DNA from 4 places in the Zhenhengia sp. genome. Region 1 is predicted to be linked to each of the others. Evidence: riboswitches for the same ligand, from Rfam matches in the RefSeq annotation. Region 1 holds a riboswitch; each other region holds the start of a gene.

The links. A riboswitch is a leader RNA that binds a small molecule or an ion and turns the genes downstream of it on or off. The one in region 1 is predicted to bind cobalamin.
Region 2: it holds a riboswitch for cobalamin, as region 1 does, so the genes downstream of both, ACLTBU_RS15520 (cobyric acid synthase) here and cbiD (cobalt-precorrin-5B (C(1))-methyltransferase CbiD) in region 1, are expected to answer to the same signal.
Region 3: it holds a riboswitch for cobalamin, as region 1 does, so the genes downstream of both, ACLTBU_RS12475 (sirohydrochlorin cobaltochelatase) here and cbiD (cobalt-precorrin-5B (C(1))-methyltransferase CbiD) in region 1, are expected to answer to the same signal.
Region 4: it holds a riboswitch for cobalamin, as region 1 does, so the genes downstream of both, ACLTBU_RS09635 (prenyltransferase/squalene oxidase repeat-containing protein) here and cbiD (cobalt-precorrin-5B (C(1))-methyltransferase CbiD) in region 1, are expected to answer to the same signal.

The regions. Positions count from the first base shown of each region.
Region 1 covers NZ_JBKVCH010000003.1:225,765-229,980, reverse strand. The annotation lists gene ACLTBU_RS05175 (DUF445 domain-containing protein) at 1-91, shown strand, start outside; gene ACLTBU_RS05170 (HelD family protein) at 112-2,364, shown strand; cobalamin riboswitch at 2,391-2,570, shown strand; gene cbiD (cobalt-precorrin-5B (C(1))-methyltransferase CbiD) at 2,692-3,825, shown strand; gene cobI (precorrin-2 C(20)-methyltransferase) at 3,828-4,216, shown strand, end outside.
Region 2 covers NZ_JBKVCH010000018.1:25,273-29,488, forward strand. The annotation lists gene hydA (dihydropyrimidinase) at 1-9, shown strand, start outside; gene ACLTBU_RS15500 (single-stranded DNA-binding protein) at 134-484, shown strand; gene ACLTBU_RS15505 (NADH peroxidase) at 562-1,104, shown strand; gene ACLTBU_RS15510 (DUF1540 domain-containing protein) at 1,116-1,436, shown strand; gene ACLTBU_RS15515 (CDP-alcohol phosphatidyltransferase family protein) at 1,566-2,126, shown strand; cobalamin riboswitch at 2,179-2,355, shown strand; gene ACLTBU_RS15520 (cobyric acid synthase) at 2,473-4,020, shown strand; gene ACLTBU_RS15525 (ABC transporter substrate-binding protein) at 4,037-4,216, shown strand, end outside.
Region 3 covers NZ_JBKVCH010000011.1:82,856-87,071, reverse strand. The annotation lists gene ACLTBU_RS12490 (hypothetical protein) at 1-1,084, opposite strand, end outside; gene ACLTBU_RS12485 (GNAT family N-acetyltransferase) at 1,110-1,598, opposite strand; gene ACLTBU_RS12480 (hypothetical protein) at 1,727-2,080, shown strand; cobalamin riboswitch at 2,147-2,336, shown strand; gene ACLTBU_RS12475 (sirohydrochlorin cobaltochelatase) at 2,473-3,255, shown strand; gene ACLTBU_RS12470 (energy-coupling factor ABC transporter permease) at 3,283-4,023, shown strand; gene ACLTBU_RS12465 (energy-coupling factor ABC transporter substrate-binding protein) at 4,026-4,216, shown strand, end outside.
Region 4 covers NZ_JBKVCH010000007.1:121,995-126,210, forward strand. The annotation lists gene ACLTBU_RS09625 (ABC transporter ATP-binding protein) at 1-1,437, shown strand, start outside; gene ACLTBU_RS09630 (ECF transporter S component) at 1,416-2,147, shown strand; cobalamin riboswitch at 2,202-2,401, shown strand; gene ACLTBU_RS09635 (prenyltransferase/squalene oxidase repeat-containing protein) at 2,501-3,622, shown strand; gene ACLTBU_RS09640 (DUF4430 domain-containing protein) at 3,625-4,216, shown strand, end outside.

The DNA of each region.
Region 1 (4,216 bases):
TTTAGATATTATGGATAAAGAGTTAAAAGCAATTATATGGCTAGGTGCTGTACTCGGTGTTATCATGGGAACAATTATGAGTTTATTTTAGAAGAGAAGGATATGGGGCAAATGAGCGAATATAAAACAGCATTAGAAGAAGAAAAAAAGTATTTAGAACGTGTAACGGAATTCCTAGAAGAACAAATTCAAGGTTGTGGTATTGATATAAAAGGACAGAGAAAAAATCTTGTAGACATTAGAAGAGAAATGTATACAGAGGGCTCACGTTATACAGATGAGATGGACCGTATGGCTGAGCTTAATCAGTATATTACAATGGAAGCTGTTGAAAGCTCTCAGTATAAACATAAACTAGAAACACTAAAAAAATATGAAAAGATGATAGATAAACCTTATTTTGGACGTTTTGACTTTGCAGAAGAAGGTGAAGAGAAGGAATCTATTTATGTGGGCTATCATAATATCATGAATGATGATACTTATGAGGTATTAGCTTATGACTGGCGTGCACCTATTGCTAGTGTTTTTTATAGAAGTGAATTAGGACCTGCTAAATATATAGCACCTTATGGAGAAATTGAAGGAGAAGTATCTCTTAAGAGACAGTATGAGATTAAAAAAGGAGAATTAGAGTACTTCTTTGATTGTAGCTTAACGATTACCGATGAACTCTTACAGCAAGCATTAGGTAAAAATACATCCAGTAAAATGAAAAATATTGTGGAAACCATTCAAAAAGAGCAGGACCAGATCATAAGGGATAGGGAAAATGACCTTCTCATTGTGCAGGGCGTAGCAGGAAGTGGTAAAACATCTATTGCTATGCATCGTGTGGCCTTTTTGCTCTATGACAGATTAGAAAGTGGTTTAACACATAATCAGATTATGATTTTATCACCTAATCATCTTTTTGGAGAATATATTTCTAATGTTCTTCCAGAACTAGGGGAGGAAGATGTAGCTCACTTTACAGTAGAAGATATTTTTGAAAAATATTTTGGAAATCATTTACGTATACGTAATCGTAATAGTCAAATGGAATATATTATCGGAAGTAAGCATAGAAAAAAAGTAAGAGAAACAATTGCTTTTAAAGGTTCAAAAGCGTATATAGAACTTTTAGATCGTTTGGTGGATTACTGTGAAACACATATGATTAAATTTACGGATATTTATTATGATAAGGAACTTGTTGTAGATAAGGATACATTAAAAAAAGATTTCTTAGATAATGCCATTAATATGTCTATTGTTAAGAGGCTAAATCGTATCGAAAGAATTATACTTGAGAAAATTAAACCTTTAGAGAAAGAAAAAAGAAAAGAAGTACTAGAAGAAATTGAAGCTTCTGGTGCATATGCCTTTGAAGAAGAGCGTAGATGTAAGGAAGTACTTAATGAATTTAGACAAGAGGTATTCAATCAGCTGAATCGTTTTATAAGAGTTAATATTTTCTTTGTGTATAAAAGAATGTTTACAGATGAAAAGCTCTTTAATCAGTTAGCTAAAGGACTTGATATGCCATATAATGCTTTCCAAATGATGCGTTATAGCCTACGCGCTTTAAGACCAGAGTGTATACCTTATGAAGATGGAGTTGCCATACTTTACTTAAAGCTTAAAATAGAAGGTACTAATCTTTATCAAGGCATTAGACAGGTTGTTATTGATGAAGCACAAGATTATTATCCAATACATTACAAAGTATTTGGGGAGCTCTTTAAAGGTGCACAGTATACTGTTCTAGGAGATGTGTGTCAAACTATTGAAAAGGAGGCTAGCCATACGATTTATGATGATGCCATAGAACTTTTAAATCCTAAACGTGCACTTAAGCTAGAACTTAATAAAAGCTACCGTTCTTCTTATGAAATTAATCAGTTGGCTATTAACTTAAGAGAAGATCAAAAGGCTTGTATTGCTATTGAAAGACATGAAGAGGCTCCTCTTATGCAAAAAGCTAATAATGAGGAAGATTTAAATGAAAAGATAGTGAATCAGGTAAAGACTTATAAAGCAGCTGGACTTGAAAGTATTGCTATCTTGTGTAAAACAAAAGGTGAGGTACATGAAGCCTATGAAGCTTTAAAAGACCAGTTAGAGCTTAGTATTTTATCTTCAGATGATACGATACTTGAAAAAGGTATTCTCATTATGCCAATTTATATGGCAAAAGGATTAGAATATGATGGGGTCGTTGTTTATGATGCAAACGCTGAGAAGTATAAAGAAGCTTTTGATAAACAACTTTTATATATTGCAACTACAAGAGCACTTCATAGACTTTCCTTTATTTATAAAGGCCAGATAAGTCCTTTCTTAGAAGAAGCCATCAAGAAGGGAAGCATTGACAAGGCATAGAGGATGCACTAATATACTACTTGAAAAACTTAATAATTGTTAGAGGTGCTATTTACTAGCTTAATAGGGAAACAGATGCAATTGCTGTACGGTCCCGCCGCTGTGATGAGGAGAAACGATGATAAACCACTTTCTTAAAAAAGAAGGGAAGGGCATCGTTTTGATGATTCTAAGTCAGAAGACCTGCCTTTTAATAAAACACTATGAACTCTACGAGCGATGGAGGGTGTGCGAAACATAACTGAAAAACAGTTATGTATTTTAGCGTGCATGAAATCTCCCACTTGTAGTGGGAGATTTTTTTATAACTAAAAAAGGAGTTTGCCTATGGATACATATGTTGTAAAAGGTCAACAAGTATTGAGATATGGATATACCACAGGAAGCTGTGCAGCAGCTAGCGCTAAGGCTGCTACTAGAATGCTTTTGATGAATGAAGAAGTGAGTGAGGTTAAGCTTATAACCCCTAAGGGGATTACACTTTCGTTAGAAGTGTGTGATATAGAGAGAAGTCAGGATGCAGTCAGCTGTGCTGTTGTAAAAGATGCCGGAGATGATCCAGATGTAACGCATGGTATGAAGATTTATGCAAGTGTCAGAAGATGTAAGGGAGCTGGGGTCCATATTGATGGAGGGATTGGTATTGGCAGAGTCACTATGAGAGGGTTAGCGTGTCCTGTAGGGAGTGCTGCTATTAATCCTGTGCCTTACAAAATGATTGGAGAAGAAGTAAAAAAAGTATGTGATGAGGTAAGTTATAGTGGCGGGATAGAAGTTATTATTTATGCACCAGAAGGGGAAGAAGTAGCTAAGAAGACTTTTAATCCTAGATTGGGTATAGTAGGGGGGATTTCTATACTAGGAACAAGTGGGATTGTAGAACCTATGAGTGAAGCAGCTCTTATTGATACCATAAAAGCTGAATTAGATGTGCAGTATGCAGCTGGTAAAAAGTGCATTTTAATTTGTCCTGGTAATTATGGAGCGGACTTTGCAAGGGATAAGTTCGGGCTAGATTTAAATAAGGCTGTTAAATACAGTAATTATTTAGGTGAAGCTTTAGACTACATCGCTTATTTAGGCTTTGAAAAAGTTTTAGTTGTCGGGCATAGTGGTAAGTTAGTTAAGGTAGCAGCAGGAGTTATGAATACCCATTCTAGATATGCAGATGGTAGATTGGAAGTACTGGCTGCTCACGGAGCTTTATGTGGATGTAAAGCGAATATTATTAAGCGAATTATGGAAAGTGTAACAACAGAAGAAGCATTGAGACACTTGAAAGAAGCAGGTAGCTTTGAAAGTACCATGCAAAGTGTCATGAATAAAATAAAAATGCATATAGATTTTAGGGTACAGCATAAAGTAAATGTACAAATTATTATGTTTTCAAATGAAATGGGCGTTATTAGTAAGACTGATAAGGCATTAGAAATATTAAAAGACTATCAGATGGAGGAGTAGAAATGAAGGGAAAATTATACGGTGTAGGAGTAGGTCCAGGAGATCCAAAACTAATAACTTATAAAGCAGTAGAGACAATACAGAAATGTCAAGTTGTTGCAGTACCTAAATCAGGCAATTCAGAGCAGGTCGCATTAAATATAGCAAAAGAATTTATTAAGAATCAAACACTGATTGATTGCTATATGCCTATGATTCGTGATAAACAAGCCCTAAGAAAACAGCATGAAGAAGTAGTAAGTGAGTTTAAAGGATATTTAGATAAAGGGCAGGATATTGCTTTCTTAACATTAGGTGATCCTACTATTTATTCTACATATATGTATATTCATCGTCTTATAAAAGAGATGGGGTATGAAACAGAAATTATTCCTGGCATCTCTTCTATATG
Region 2 (4,216 bases), on a different contig from region 1:
ATGAAATAAAGCATAAGCAGCTGTTGAAAAAGAACACAGCTGCTTATTTTTTAGAAAATATAAAAAAATAGCAGGTAGCTGTATAAAATCAAGGGGTTAGGCCATACTTTAGAAAAAATATAAGGAGGTTAGTATGAATCAAGTTACTTTATTAGGCAATTTAACAAAGGATCCTGAACTAAAAAAATCTAAGGATACAGATGTTTCTTACACACAGTTTACTCTAGCAGTACATGAACGTACGAGTAGAAAAGAGAAGAAAACGTATTTTATCGAGGTTGTAGCTTTTCATAAGCAGGCTGTTTTAATTACTCGTAGTGTTACAAAAGGTCAACAGATCTTAGTGCAAGGCAAAATCGTAACAGATTCCTATATAAATAAAGAAGGTGAAAAGGTTTATACAACAAAAGTAGTACTAGAAGATTTTTCTCTTACAGGACGTAAGCCAGTACAGAAAGAAGCAAGTGAAGAAGCTGTTTCATAACTTTTTTAGAAGAGTATAAAGTAGAAGTTGCAGGAAATACTAACGGTAGTAAGCATTATTAAAAAGGAGATGAACAAATGAAAAAGTACGTATGTGTCATTTGTGGTTATATTCATGAAGGTGACATGCCACCGGATGAATGTCCAATTTGTAAAGCACCTGCTAGTAAATTTAACCTAATGGATGATCAGCTCACATGGGCAGATGAACATCGTATTGGCGTAGCAGATGGTGTAGATCCAGAAATTATTGAAGCCTTAAGAGCTAATTTCTTAGGTGAATGTAGTGAAGTAGGAATGTACTTAGCTATGAGTCGTCAAGCAGATAGAGAAGGCTACCCAGAGGTGGCAGAAGCTTATAAGCGTATTGCTTATGAGGAAGCAGACCATGCAGCTAAATTTGCAGAACTTTTAGGTGAAGTTGTTAAAGCAGATACCAAAGCAAACTTGCAAGTACGTGTAGATGCAGAGTTTGGTGCATGTGAGGGTAAGAAGAAACTTGCTACACTTGCTAAACAGCAAAACTTAGATGCTATTCATGATACCGTGCATGAAATGGCTAAAGATGAAGCAAGACATGGTTGTGCCTTTAAAGGCTTACTAGATAGGTATTTTAGCTAGGAGGACATAAGATGACAAAAGTACATTGTAGTGTAACAAATTGTTCTTATAATAATGATCGCGTATGCTATGCTCAGCGTGTGGCTATTGGTGGGCAAGGAGCAGTAGAAGATGAAGCAACTTGCTGCGGCACTTTTTTAAACCAAGATGTGTATAGTAACTTAGCAGAGCACACAGAATATAAATCCCCTTGTTTAAGTGTAACCTGCAGTGTTGCAACTTGCACCTATCATGCAGACCATCAATGTACACTTAATAGTATTGATGTAGATGGTTCAGGTCATGCTGCTATTTATATAGAAACATGCTGTTCAAGCTTTAAACCTCAATAAGTAATCCCCGAAAAGTTATTAAGATAATGGTAAACTTTTCGGGGATTTTTATATTTTATTCATAGATTGCGCGTAAGCTAGCATTAAAGCGCGGACTATTGAATATATATGAAGGGAAGTTATGTACAAATGAAAGATAAAATAACTTTGAAAGAAGCTTGTAGTATTCCTAATCTTTTATGCTATGTAAGAATATTACTTATCCCACTTTTTATATGGTGTTATATGACAGCAGTAAGACCCGAAGATTATTATAGAGCAGCAGGTATTATTATTGCATCTGGATTGACAGATTTTCTAGATGGCTTTATTGCAAGGAAATTTAATCAAGTTACAGAACTTGGCAAGGTTATTGATCCTATCGCAGATAAATTGACCCAAGCAGCTATTGCATTTGTGCTAGTGTTTCGATTTGAGTGGATGTGGATGTTACTTATAGTATTTGTTATTAAAGAAATTACAATGGCTATTAGCTGTCTGGTGCTTTTAAGAGAAGGTAAAAAGCTAGATGGTGCTCTGTGGTATGGTAAAGTGTGTACAGCAGTATTTTATTTTACCATGATTATTCTTATTGCCATTCCATCTCTAAACCTTACCAGTGTAAATATTTTTATAGCAGTGGCCACAATCATGCTTCTATTTGCCTTTTTAATGTATATGCTTATCTTTATTCATATGAAGAAACAGTAGTACATACTTGACAATTCATACAACTTATGTCATGATAAGGCACGACAATCGAAAACAGACAAGAATATAAGGTGCTTTTAAAAAGCTTAATAGGGAAAGTTAAAAGCTGCAGCCCCCGCTACTGTTGATAGGGACAAAGGTGAAAGATGCCACTGTAACAAAGTTATGGTAAGGCTCACCGGAGGATGAACTATTAGCCAGGAGACCTGCCTTATAGGATAAACGTATTCTTTCGGTGGGAAAGACGTATGGGTAAAATGAGGCACAAATCTGTACGTATATTTTCAGTTAGCAAGGAGGATACTTGCTAACTTTTTTTATTGTAGCCATTTATAAGGAGGTTTTTATGAGAAAGCCTAATTTAATGTTTCAAGGAACAGCATCTTCAGTAGGTAAGAGTGTACTTGTTGCAGGATTATGCCGTATTTTATACGAAGAAGGGCATAAGGTAGCACCTTTTAAATCTCAGAATATGAGTTTAAACTCTTTTATTACAGAAGATGGGAAGGAAATGGGAAGAGCTCAAGTTATGCAGGCAGAAGCTGCAGGTGTTAAGCCTTCTGTTTTGATGAATCCGGTACTTATTAAGCCCACAGGTGAAATGAAAGCACAATATATTATTGAGGGCGAAGTGTACAAGGATATGACAGCCATGGATTATCATCAGTTTAAACCTAAGCTCAAACATAAAGTCAAAGAAGTCTATGAAAAGCTTGAAGCTTCCTTTGATACGATTATTTTAGAAGGAGCAGGTAGTCCGGCAGAAATCAATTTAAGAGAAGGCGATATTGTTAATATGGGAATGGCAGAGCTAGTAGATGCACCAGTTATTCTTATTGGCGATATTGATCGAGGTGGAGTATTCGCATCATTAGCAGGAACCCTGTTACTTCTTTCAGAGGAAGAACGGGCGCGCGTTAAAGGTGTGGTTATCAATAAGTTCCGCGGAGATGTAGAGATTTTAAAACCAGGACTTAAAATGCTAGAGGATATTATTAAAATACCCGTATTAGGGGTGGTGCCATATTTTAAGCTAGCACTTGATGATGAAGATAGTGTAAGTGATATTTTTTATGCACAAAAAGCAAAAAATGAAAATGATTTAGTTATTAAAATCATTCGCCTGCCGTATATGTCTAACTTTACAGATTTTAATATTCTGTATTCATTAGATGGTGTCCATGTAAGTTATGCACATGCTAAAGAAGAATTAAAAGAAGCTGATCTTGTTATTATACCAGGTTCTAAAAATACCATTAAGGATCTTAATTATTTGAAACAGAATGGCTATGACGAATGCTTGCAGGAACTTAAAGAAGCAGGAGTGGCTATCTTTGGTATATGTGGAGGCTATCAGATGCTAGGACGTATGCTCTATAATCCGTATTATATTGAAAATAATATTGAGCATATGGAAGGACTTAATCTATTAGAAATCGATACACAGTTTGAATGTGAAAAGACAACAACACAAGTAAGTGGATGTATTGTAAATAAAACAGGTTTACTTAAAAACTGTAAAGATACTTATATAGAAGGCTATGAAATCCATATGGGACAGACTATTTGGCAAGGTGAAGGCGTGGTGCCTTTTGTAGAAATTCAGACTTGTTTAGGTGAGAAAGCTTCTAGAATAGAAGGTTATAAAGCAAGAGAGGCAGATGTTTATGGGACTTATATACATGGTATCTTTGATCAAGTGCATTTTACACTAGCTTTTCTTAAGGAATTGGCTCAAAAAAGAGGAAAAATGGAAGGGCCTATTAAAATTAGGAATGGTTACGAAGAGGATTATGCACGTTTTAAAGATCATGAGTACACCAAGCTTGCTAATATTTTAAGAGACCATCTTGACTTAGAAGCTATTAAACATATTTTATATGAAAATGAGTAGATAATGGAGGAAAAACATGAAGAAATTTTTAAAACAACTTACATTACTTGGCCTAGCAGGCGCTATGCTATTTGGGACAGTAGGATGTAGCCAACAACCAAAAGAAGTAACAGGAGAAGAAAGTGCGCAGGGACAAACTGAGCAGGTGGAAAAGGCTTTCCCCGTTACGATTACAGATTCTACAGGTACAGAAATT
Region 3 (4,216 bases), on a different contig from region 1:
AACAGCGTCTATCATTTTGGCTAATATTATACCTCACCACTGAATCAATGGTATTGTCTTGGCATACAAGCATAAAGCCACCTTCATTGTCATGGCTATAATTGTACTGATAAGTGGTTCCCCATGAGAAGTCACAGTCATAAGCCTGTCCATCTCCATTAAGATAGGTTCCAAAAGCTTCATTATACTGGAATAAAGCTCTATAGCACTGCCATGGCCATATAGCTGCATTATACATAAGATTAGGATCTGACTGTGTTCCAATACTTGCTTCTTGAGATACATTGTGCTCAATAAGTGGTTCATAACAATATTGAGGAACAATAGCATCCCCACCTGAACGCTCTACATAGTTATTTCTAATGAGTACTTCTTCATGCATATATTGCTTCAATTCTTCTGGTGTGTGATGACTTAAATTACTACTTAGTCCTAGGCACCTTGTAGAGCCTACAGATATTCCTGTTCTGGCTACATCTTTAACATAGCAATTTTGAACGCGTACGTCTTTAAACTTAATAGGCCTATCCTGATCTGTAGCAAAAATATTATAGTAGATACCTCCGTTATGTCCATCTTTAGTCGTTGCATCACCATTTACATCATGTACATAGAGATGATTAAGATAAAGGTGCTCCAAAGCATTTCCGTCTGCTTGATCAAAATCATCATCTCCGCTTACCATAACGCCAGTTCGCCCCGCTAAAGGCTCTTCTCCCTTGTTAGTGATTTCTAAATGATTCACTTCCCAAAAGCTTACATTATGAAGCCATAGAGTATAAAGGACCTTACCCGCTCCTTTTATCAGTGGTCTTACCTGCGGCACACCTACCTGTAATTTACCCCCTTCATAAGTATAGTTATCTATTACAATAGGTGCCCCTACTTGTCCACTACCTCGCACCTTCAGTCCACCGCACCATGTGCCATGTGCTTCAAATAAAATTTTATCTCCCGGCTTAAAGGATTGTGCATTGATAGGTTCTAATGTCTGCCACGGCCTATCTACACTTGTACCCTGATTGTTGTCACTTCCCTTGTGACTATCTACATAGTAAATTGTACCCTGTACCTTCTTCTCCATTTTTCCCTCTCCCTAAATCTATTCTTTAATTTGCAATTCTTCTTTCCATAATCACTACATCATGCCATTTGCCGTTATCCATCTGTCCGAATCTTTCTCTGTAACCTACTTCTCTAAAGCCGCATTTCTTATGTAAGGCTATACTTGCTTCATTTTCTCTAATAATCAGAGATTCAAGTGTCCAAAATCCTTCTTTCTCGGATTCCATAATAAGTTTTTCAAGTAAAGCAGAAGCTATGCCCTTACCTTTGTAGTCCTTATGAATATAAATACTAAGTTCTACTACTCCTCTATAGACATAGCGCTCAAAGGATTGGCTTATAGCTACAAATCCCACTACTTTATCTTCTTCCTTGGCTACAAATCTGCAGCTTTGAATATGTCCTTCATCCCACACTTTATAAGTAGGGACTTCTGTTTGGAAAGTAGAGATTTTTGTATCAATACCTTGCTTATAAATATCTGCTACACCTAACCAATCTGTCTCTTTCATTTCTGTTATATGATACGTCACGAACATGTACTCCTTTTATTTGTATGCTAAAATATTTTTAATATTTGATTCATTATAGAGTTTTATAGTCACCTAGTCAATATGCTATAATAGGATTATCTAAACTAATTAAGATAGGAGCTACTCATATGAAAAAAGCTTTTCTTATTGCCTCTATCAGCCTCTTTTCTCTCTTTACTTTAGTTGGCTGTGGCAAATCCCTTTCTGACCGTGAAATCTCTAGACTTTATAATACTGACAATGGTCCTCGCTACGTTGTTGTTATTGAAGTAAAACAGTCTCACTTAAGCCTTGATATTAATGACCATATTAAAGATTCTATGAATAAAGTGGAGATTGCTATCCCTGTTGATAAACAATTCTACGATGATGTAGAAAAAGGGGATAAATTAAATGATGATTTTAGACTTGGTTCTCTTATGACTTCTGGAAGCGTTGGAACTTGGGACATTAAAATTAAGGATAAAATGATTCTCGAATAATTAGGACTAGTTTTTCAACATTTTTTTCGCTATACTGGACATATTCAATCGAATAACATCATATATTTAAGCAAAGACATTTTAGGCGCTACTTTAGCTTAATAGGGAAACGTGTGATACACTGCAGCCCCCGCTACTGTAGACGAGGACTTCTTATTCGTAAGGCTTACCTTAACCACTGTACTTTTTGTATGGGAAGGTGAATAAGAGGGATGATACGTCAGCCAGGAGACCTACCTAAAATGAGAATTACCCTTTCGGTGGGAAAGGAGGTAATATGTATTTTGTGCTTTTTTTGTTATGCACAAATATACATAAGCTCTCCTTCGGGGGAGCTTTTTTTATTGCCTTCCTTCTTGCGATTTAAAACTCAACAAAGAAGGAGACTGATTATGTCAAAAAAAGCTTTACTTGTTGTGAGCTTCGGCACGAGCTATGAAGACACACGAAAAAAAACAATCGAACCTTGCGAAAATCTACTCCATAAAACCTTTAAAGATTATGATTTCTTTAGGGCCTACACCTCACAAATGATTATTCGCAAGCTTGCTTCTAGGGACGGTTTATATATTGATAATGCTTCCCAGGCCCTACAGAAAATCTATGAAGCTGGTTATGATGAGGTGCTGATTCAATCTCTACATATTATTTGTGGAGAAGAGTATGACAAACTTAAAAGGCAGATTGAACCTTTTAAGGCGAAGTTTAAAAAACTCCATTTTGGTAGACCTCTTTTAACGACTATTGATGATTACAAAGCCGCTGTTTCTGCTACTTTAAACAGCTTGCCTAAACTTAAAGAACATGAAGGTGTAGTCTTTATGGGGCATGGTACTTACCATGAGTCCTTTTCCGCCTACTGCGCTCTGGAATATATGTTCCATCATTTAGGCGCGCCTATTTATGTAGGCACTGTGGAAGGCTATCCTACACTTGATGAAGTACTTTATAAACTTCAAAAAGACAGTATAACTCAGGTTTACCTCGCACCTTTTATGCTTGTGGCAGGTGACCATGCCATCAACGATATGGCTGGAGACGAAGAAGATTCTTGGAAGATTATCCTATCACAACATGGAATTCAGTCTAAAATCTTGTTACAAGGCCTTGGTGAAGATAAAGAAATTCAAAAACTCTTTGTAAATCATGCCTTAGACTGCGTCAATTCATTTTAAAATTTATCATAAAAGGGAGATGTAATCATGAAAAGAAAGTTACCAATTTTTGGAGTATTTTGCTTTGTAGCAGGATTAGTCACTATGAATACACAGGCTATGCATATTATGGAAGGTTTCCTTCCTGTAGGCTGGAGTATTGGCTGGGGAATTTTATGCCTACCATTTTTCATAGCAGGTATTATTTCTATGAAAAAAACACTTCAAGAAGACTCTAAAACTAAACTCGTGCTTGCTATGGCTGGTGCCTTTGCCTTTGTACTGTCAGCACTAAAAGTTCCTTCTGTAACAGGAAGCTGTTCCCACGCTACAGGTGTAGGCCTCGGTGCTATTCTGTTTGGACCTACTGTAATGGTAGTTATTGGTGGTATTGTCTTATTGTTTCAAGCGCTACTTTTGGCCCATGGTGGTATTACTACATTAGGCGCTAATGTATTTTCTATGGCAATCGTAGGCCCTTTTGCAGCTTATTTTATCTATAAATTACTTCGTAAAACTAAAATGCCTGAGTGGTTTGCTATCTTTTTAGCTGCTATGTTAGGAGATCTTCTTACATATGTTATGACATCTATTCAGCTCGCCCTCGCCTTTCCAGCCCAAACTGGCGGCTTTATGGAATCACTTCTTAAGTTCCTCGGAATTTTTGCTATGACTCAAATACCACTAGCTATCAGCGAAGGCCTTTTAACTGTTGTTGTAATTAATGCTCTAAAAAAATATAGCCAAGAAGGTCTTATCAGTTTAGGCAGACTTTCAAAGGAGGATTAATGATGTCTGAGAAAAAAATGAATATCTTACTTATTGTACTTGTTGTAATTATTAGCTTTTCTCCTTTATTTCTTGTAAAAAACGCGGAGTTTGGCGGAGCCGATGGTGAGGCTGAAACAGCTATCACGCAAATCGCTACAGACTATGAACCTTGGTTCGAACCACTTATCGAACCTGCTAGCGGTGAAATTGA
Region 4 (4,216 bases), on a different contig from region 1:
CATGGGGAGAAAGAGGGGGAAATTCTGTATGAGGAGCGGGATATAAATAGACTAGATTTAAGAGAGCAGGCTTCTAAAATAGGTTATGTCCTTCAAAATCCAGATAATCAAATTGTGACGGATAAAGTGTGGCATGAATTAGCTTTTGGCCTGGAGAGTTTGGGGTACGATGCGGCAGAAATTCGGTTAAAAGTGGGAGAGATGGCTAGTTTCTTTGGTATACAGCACTGGTTTCATAAGAAGGTGATAGAACTTTCAGGTGGGCAGAAGCAGCTTCTGAATTTAGCCTCTATTATGGCGATGCAGCCAGAAGTGATTATTCTGGATGAACCCACTTCACAACTTGACCCAGTAGGGGCTATAAACTTTTTAGATACCATTAAGAAAATTAATAGAGACTTAGGTATTACCATCTTAATAGCAGAGCACAGATTAGAAGAAATCTTGCCTATGAGTGATCGTATATTTGTTATAGATGGCGGTAAGCTGCTGATAGATGCTACGCCAACGCAAGCTGGTAGGTTGTTAAAAGAGATGAATCATCCTATGTTTTATGCCATGCCATCGTCTATGCAAATTGTAAGTCATATGGTGCAAGATGAATATCCTCTTACCATTAGAGAGGGAAGACAGAGTATAGAGCGCTATTTTAAAAATAAAGAAATCAGGGTGCCAAGGCTTGAAAAAAGTCATAAGCCTGCATCTGATAAGAAAGCTATAGAATTTAAACACGTTTACTTTAAGTATGAAAAAGAAGGGCCAGATATTATTAGTGATCTTTCCTTCTCTGTAAACGAAGGAGAGTTTTATGGTCTACTAGGCGGCAATGGAACAGGTAAGACCACTACTTTAAATTTAGTAGGAGGTATGCTAAAACCTCATCATGGTAAGATCAATCTAGCTAAAAAACGTATTGTCACTTTACCTCAAAATCCACAGGCACTTTTTGTCAAGAAGACTGTATTAGAAGACCTTAGGGATATAGCAAAGGATAAAGATGCTATTGATAGGGTAACAAAGCTTACCCATATGGCGTATCTTTTAAAGGCACATCCTTATGATTTAAGCGGTGGTGAGCAGCAAAGGTTAGCTTTAGCCAAGATTCTTTTGTTAGAACCACAGATTTTACTTTTAGATGAGCCTACTAAAGGGATGGATGCTTATTTTAAAAGGCAACTCGCACAGATTTTAAGAGAACTTACAAGTAAAGGGGTCACTATTTTAATGGTATCCCATGACATTGAGTTCTGTGCCCAGTATGTAGATCGGTGCGGTATGTTCTTTAACGGCGATTTAATTAGCGAGGCGCCAAGTAATATCTTTTTTAGCAGAAATAGCTTTTATACCACAAGTAGTAATCGTATGTCTAGGTTTGTATTTGAAAATGGCGTAACAATAAAGGATGTTATCACATTATGGGAAAAGAACAAGGCGTAAAACGCTTATCTAAAAGAACGCTGGTTGAAGCTTTTTTTATTTTACTGATTATTCCCCTGACTATTTTTTGGGGACTTACAGTGCTAGATGACAGAAAGTATTACTTTATAAGCATGCTTATTATTTTTTATACGATGCTCCCTTTTTTTATGGTGTTTGAGGGGCGTAAGCCTAAGGCAAGAGAGCTTATGGTTATTGCTGTTTTAGTTGCTATTGCAGTGGCAGGCAGATGGGCATTTTTTATGTTGCCTCAGTTTAAGCCTGTTGTAGCTATTGTGATTATTGCAGGCGTATGTCTTGGAGCAGAGTCAGGTTTTCTAGTAGGTGCTATGTCGGGATTTGTGTCTAACTTTTTATTTGGGCAGGGCCCTTGGACGCCATGGCAAATGTTTTCTTTTGGTATTATTGGTTTTTTAGCAGGGATTTTGTTTAAAAAAGGACTGCTTAAGAAGAACGGTTGGATTTATCTCTATCTATGTGTATTTGGTGGACTGTCAACCTTACTTATTTATGGACCTCTTATGAATACACAATCTATGCTTGCCGCAACAGGTCAGTTTACATTAGAACTTCTTATAATCTATTGTTTATCAGGGCTTCCTTTTGACCTTATTCATGCATTCGCTACAGTTTTTTTCTTGCTTATTTTGTCAAAGCCTATGATTGAGAAAATAGAACGTGTCAAAATCAAATATGGATTAATAGAATAATTTTTCAAATTAAGACATCATAAACTTGTCTACTTAATATACTGTTATAGAATTCAATCATATAAGTTATTTGGTCAGCTATAGGTAATGTCCTGTTAGCTGATAATAGGGAAGCTGGTGAGAATCCAGCACAACTTCCATTACTGTATGTGATTACAAGGCTTTCATAACCATTGAAGACTTAGGTCTTTGAGAAGGGAAAGCTGAGGCTAAATCATAAAGTCAGGAGACCTGCCAAGTAATTTTAAACTTATGCCTCTGGGACAGGGAGGAATATAAGAAAAGCGCGCGCTATACTCCTGTCCATAGATAGGAGTTTTTTTATGCGCATGATATGAAAGAAGGGTTAATGAATGAGAGGGGATAACAAAATCATTGCATGGGTTATTGTGGTCATACTTACTTTAAATGTATGTTTACCTATTTATGCAACACCAGTGGTGACACCAAGTGGGCAGAATCTTTCTTCTACTACTCAAACGCAGTTAAGAAGTATTGAAAGTGAAGTTAAAGATGCACTTGATCATACAACCAGCTATATATTGAATAAAGTCAAAAAGCCAACAGTAGGCTCTATTGGAGGCGAGTGGGCAGTTTTAGGCCTTGCACGTAGAGGGGTAGATGTCCCTAAGACATACTACGAAGATTATTACAAATGTGTAGTAGAAAAAATTAAGCAAGAAGAAGCAAAAGCAACAAGAAAATGGGGACTAAAAGTGACAGAAACCCAGAGACTTGCTATTGCACTTACAGCTATAGGAAAGGACCCTATGCATGTAGCAGGCATAGATTTAATAGAATACTCTTGGAATAAAGAAAAGAAAATGTCTGATCTACCTAAGGCACATCAAGGTTTAGGAGATAGACAAGGTTTAAATGAATTGGTATTTGGTCTTATAACCATAGATTTAAAGCAGTCTACAAGGCCTAAAGATGCAACGATTTCTCGTAATAGTATTATAGAAAAGATCTTAAAAGATTATAGAACAAAAGATGGAGGGTTTAGTTTAAGTAAAAATGGAGCAAAGGCGGATATGGATATGACAGCTATGACACTCCAAGCCTTAGCACCTTATTATAATCAGAAAAATTATGAATATGTAACAAAAGCAGTAGATAAAGCGCTTAAGCTTTTATCTCAGAAGCAAAGTAAAAGTGGTGGCTTTATAAGTGAGTATGGGCTTGTTTTAGGAGAAGGTATAGAGACATCAGAAAGTACAGCTCAAGTCATTGTAGCACTTTGCTCACTAGGTCTTGATCCTCAAAAAGATGCACGGTTTATAAAAAATGGTAAGAGTCCTATAGATGCTTTAATGGAGTATTATGTGAGTGGAGGCGGATTTAGGCATTTACGTGATGGAAAAATAGATCAAATGGCTACAGAGCAGGCTTACTATGCATTAGTAGCCTATGAGCGATTATTAAAAGGTCAAACTTCCTTATATGATATGACAGATATAAAGGTGTATAAGTAGAGATGAAACAAAAAATTAAAGTTTTGTTAGCTGTTTTAATGTGCCTCATCATAACATGGTTTCTAGGAAGCAAGGTATCTCATCAGAAGGTTTATACGCCGGGGCAAGTAGAATATAGCAGTCAATCTGAAACAGAACAGGTAGAAGAAGTAGAACGAGACAAGTATTTGACAGATCCTGTACCAGAAAATAAACCTAAGCCCGTTGAACCAGAAGCTATCACTATCAATAAGGAAAAATCTTTTAAAGTAAAGCTTTCTATTACCTGTGAAACCATATTAAATAATATAGATTTATTAGAAACTGCTAAATGGCAATTAGTACCGGAAGATGGTATTATCTTTCATCTACAAGAAGTTACAGCTTATGAGGGAGAAAGTGTATTTGATGTACTCTTAAGAGAAGTTACAAATGCTAAGATTCATATGGAGTTTGAGTTTACCCCTATGTATAACAGTGCTTATATAGAAGGCATTCATAATCTTTATGAGTTTGACGTGGGGGAGCTCTCAGGCTGGATGTATAAGGTTAATGGATGGTTTCCTAATTATGGGTGTTCCAGATACCAGGTTAAGGAAGGAGATGTAATCGATT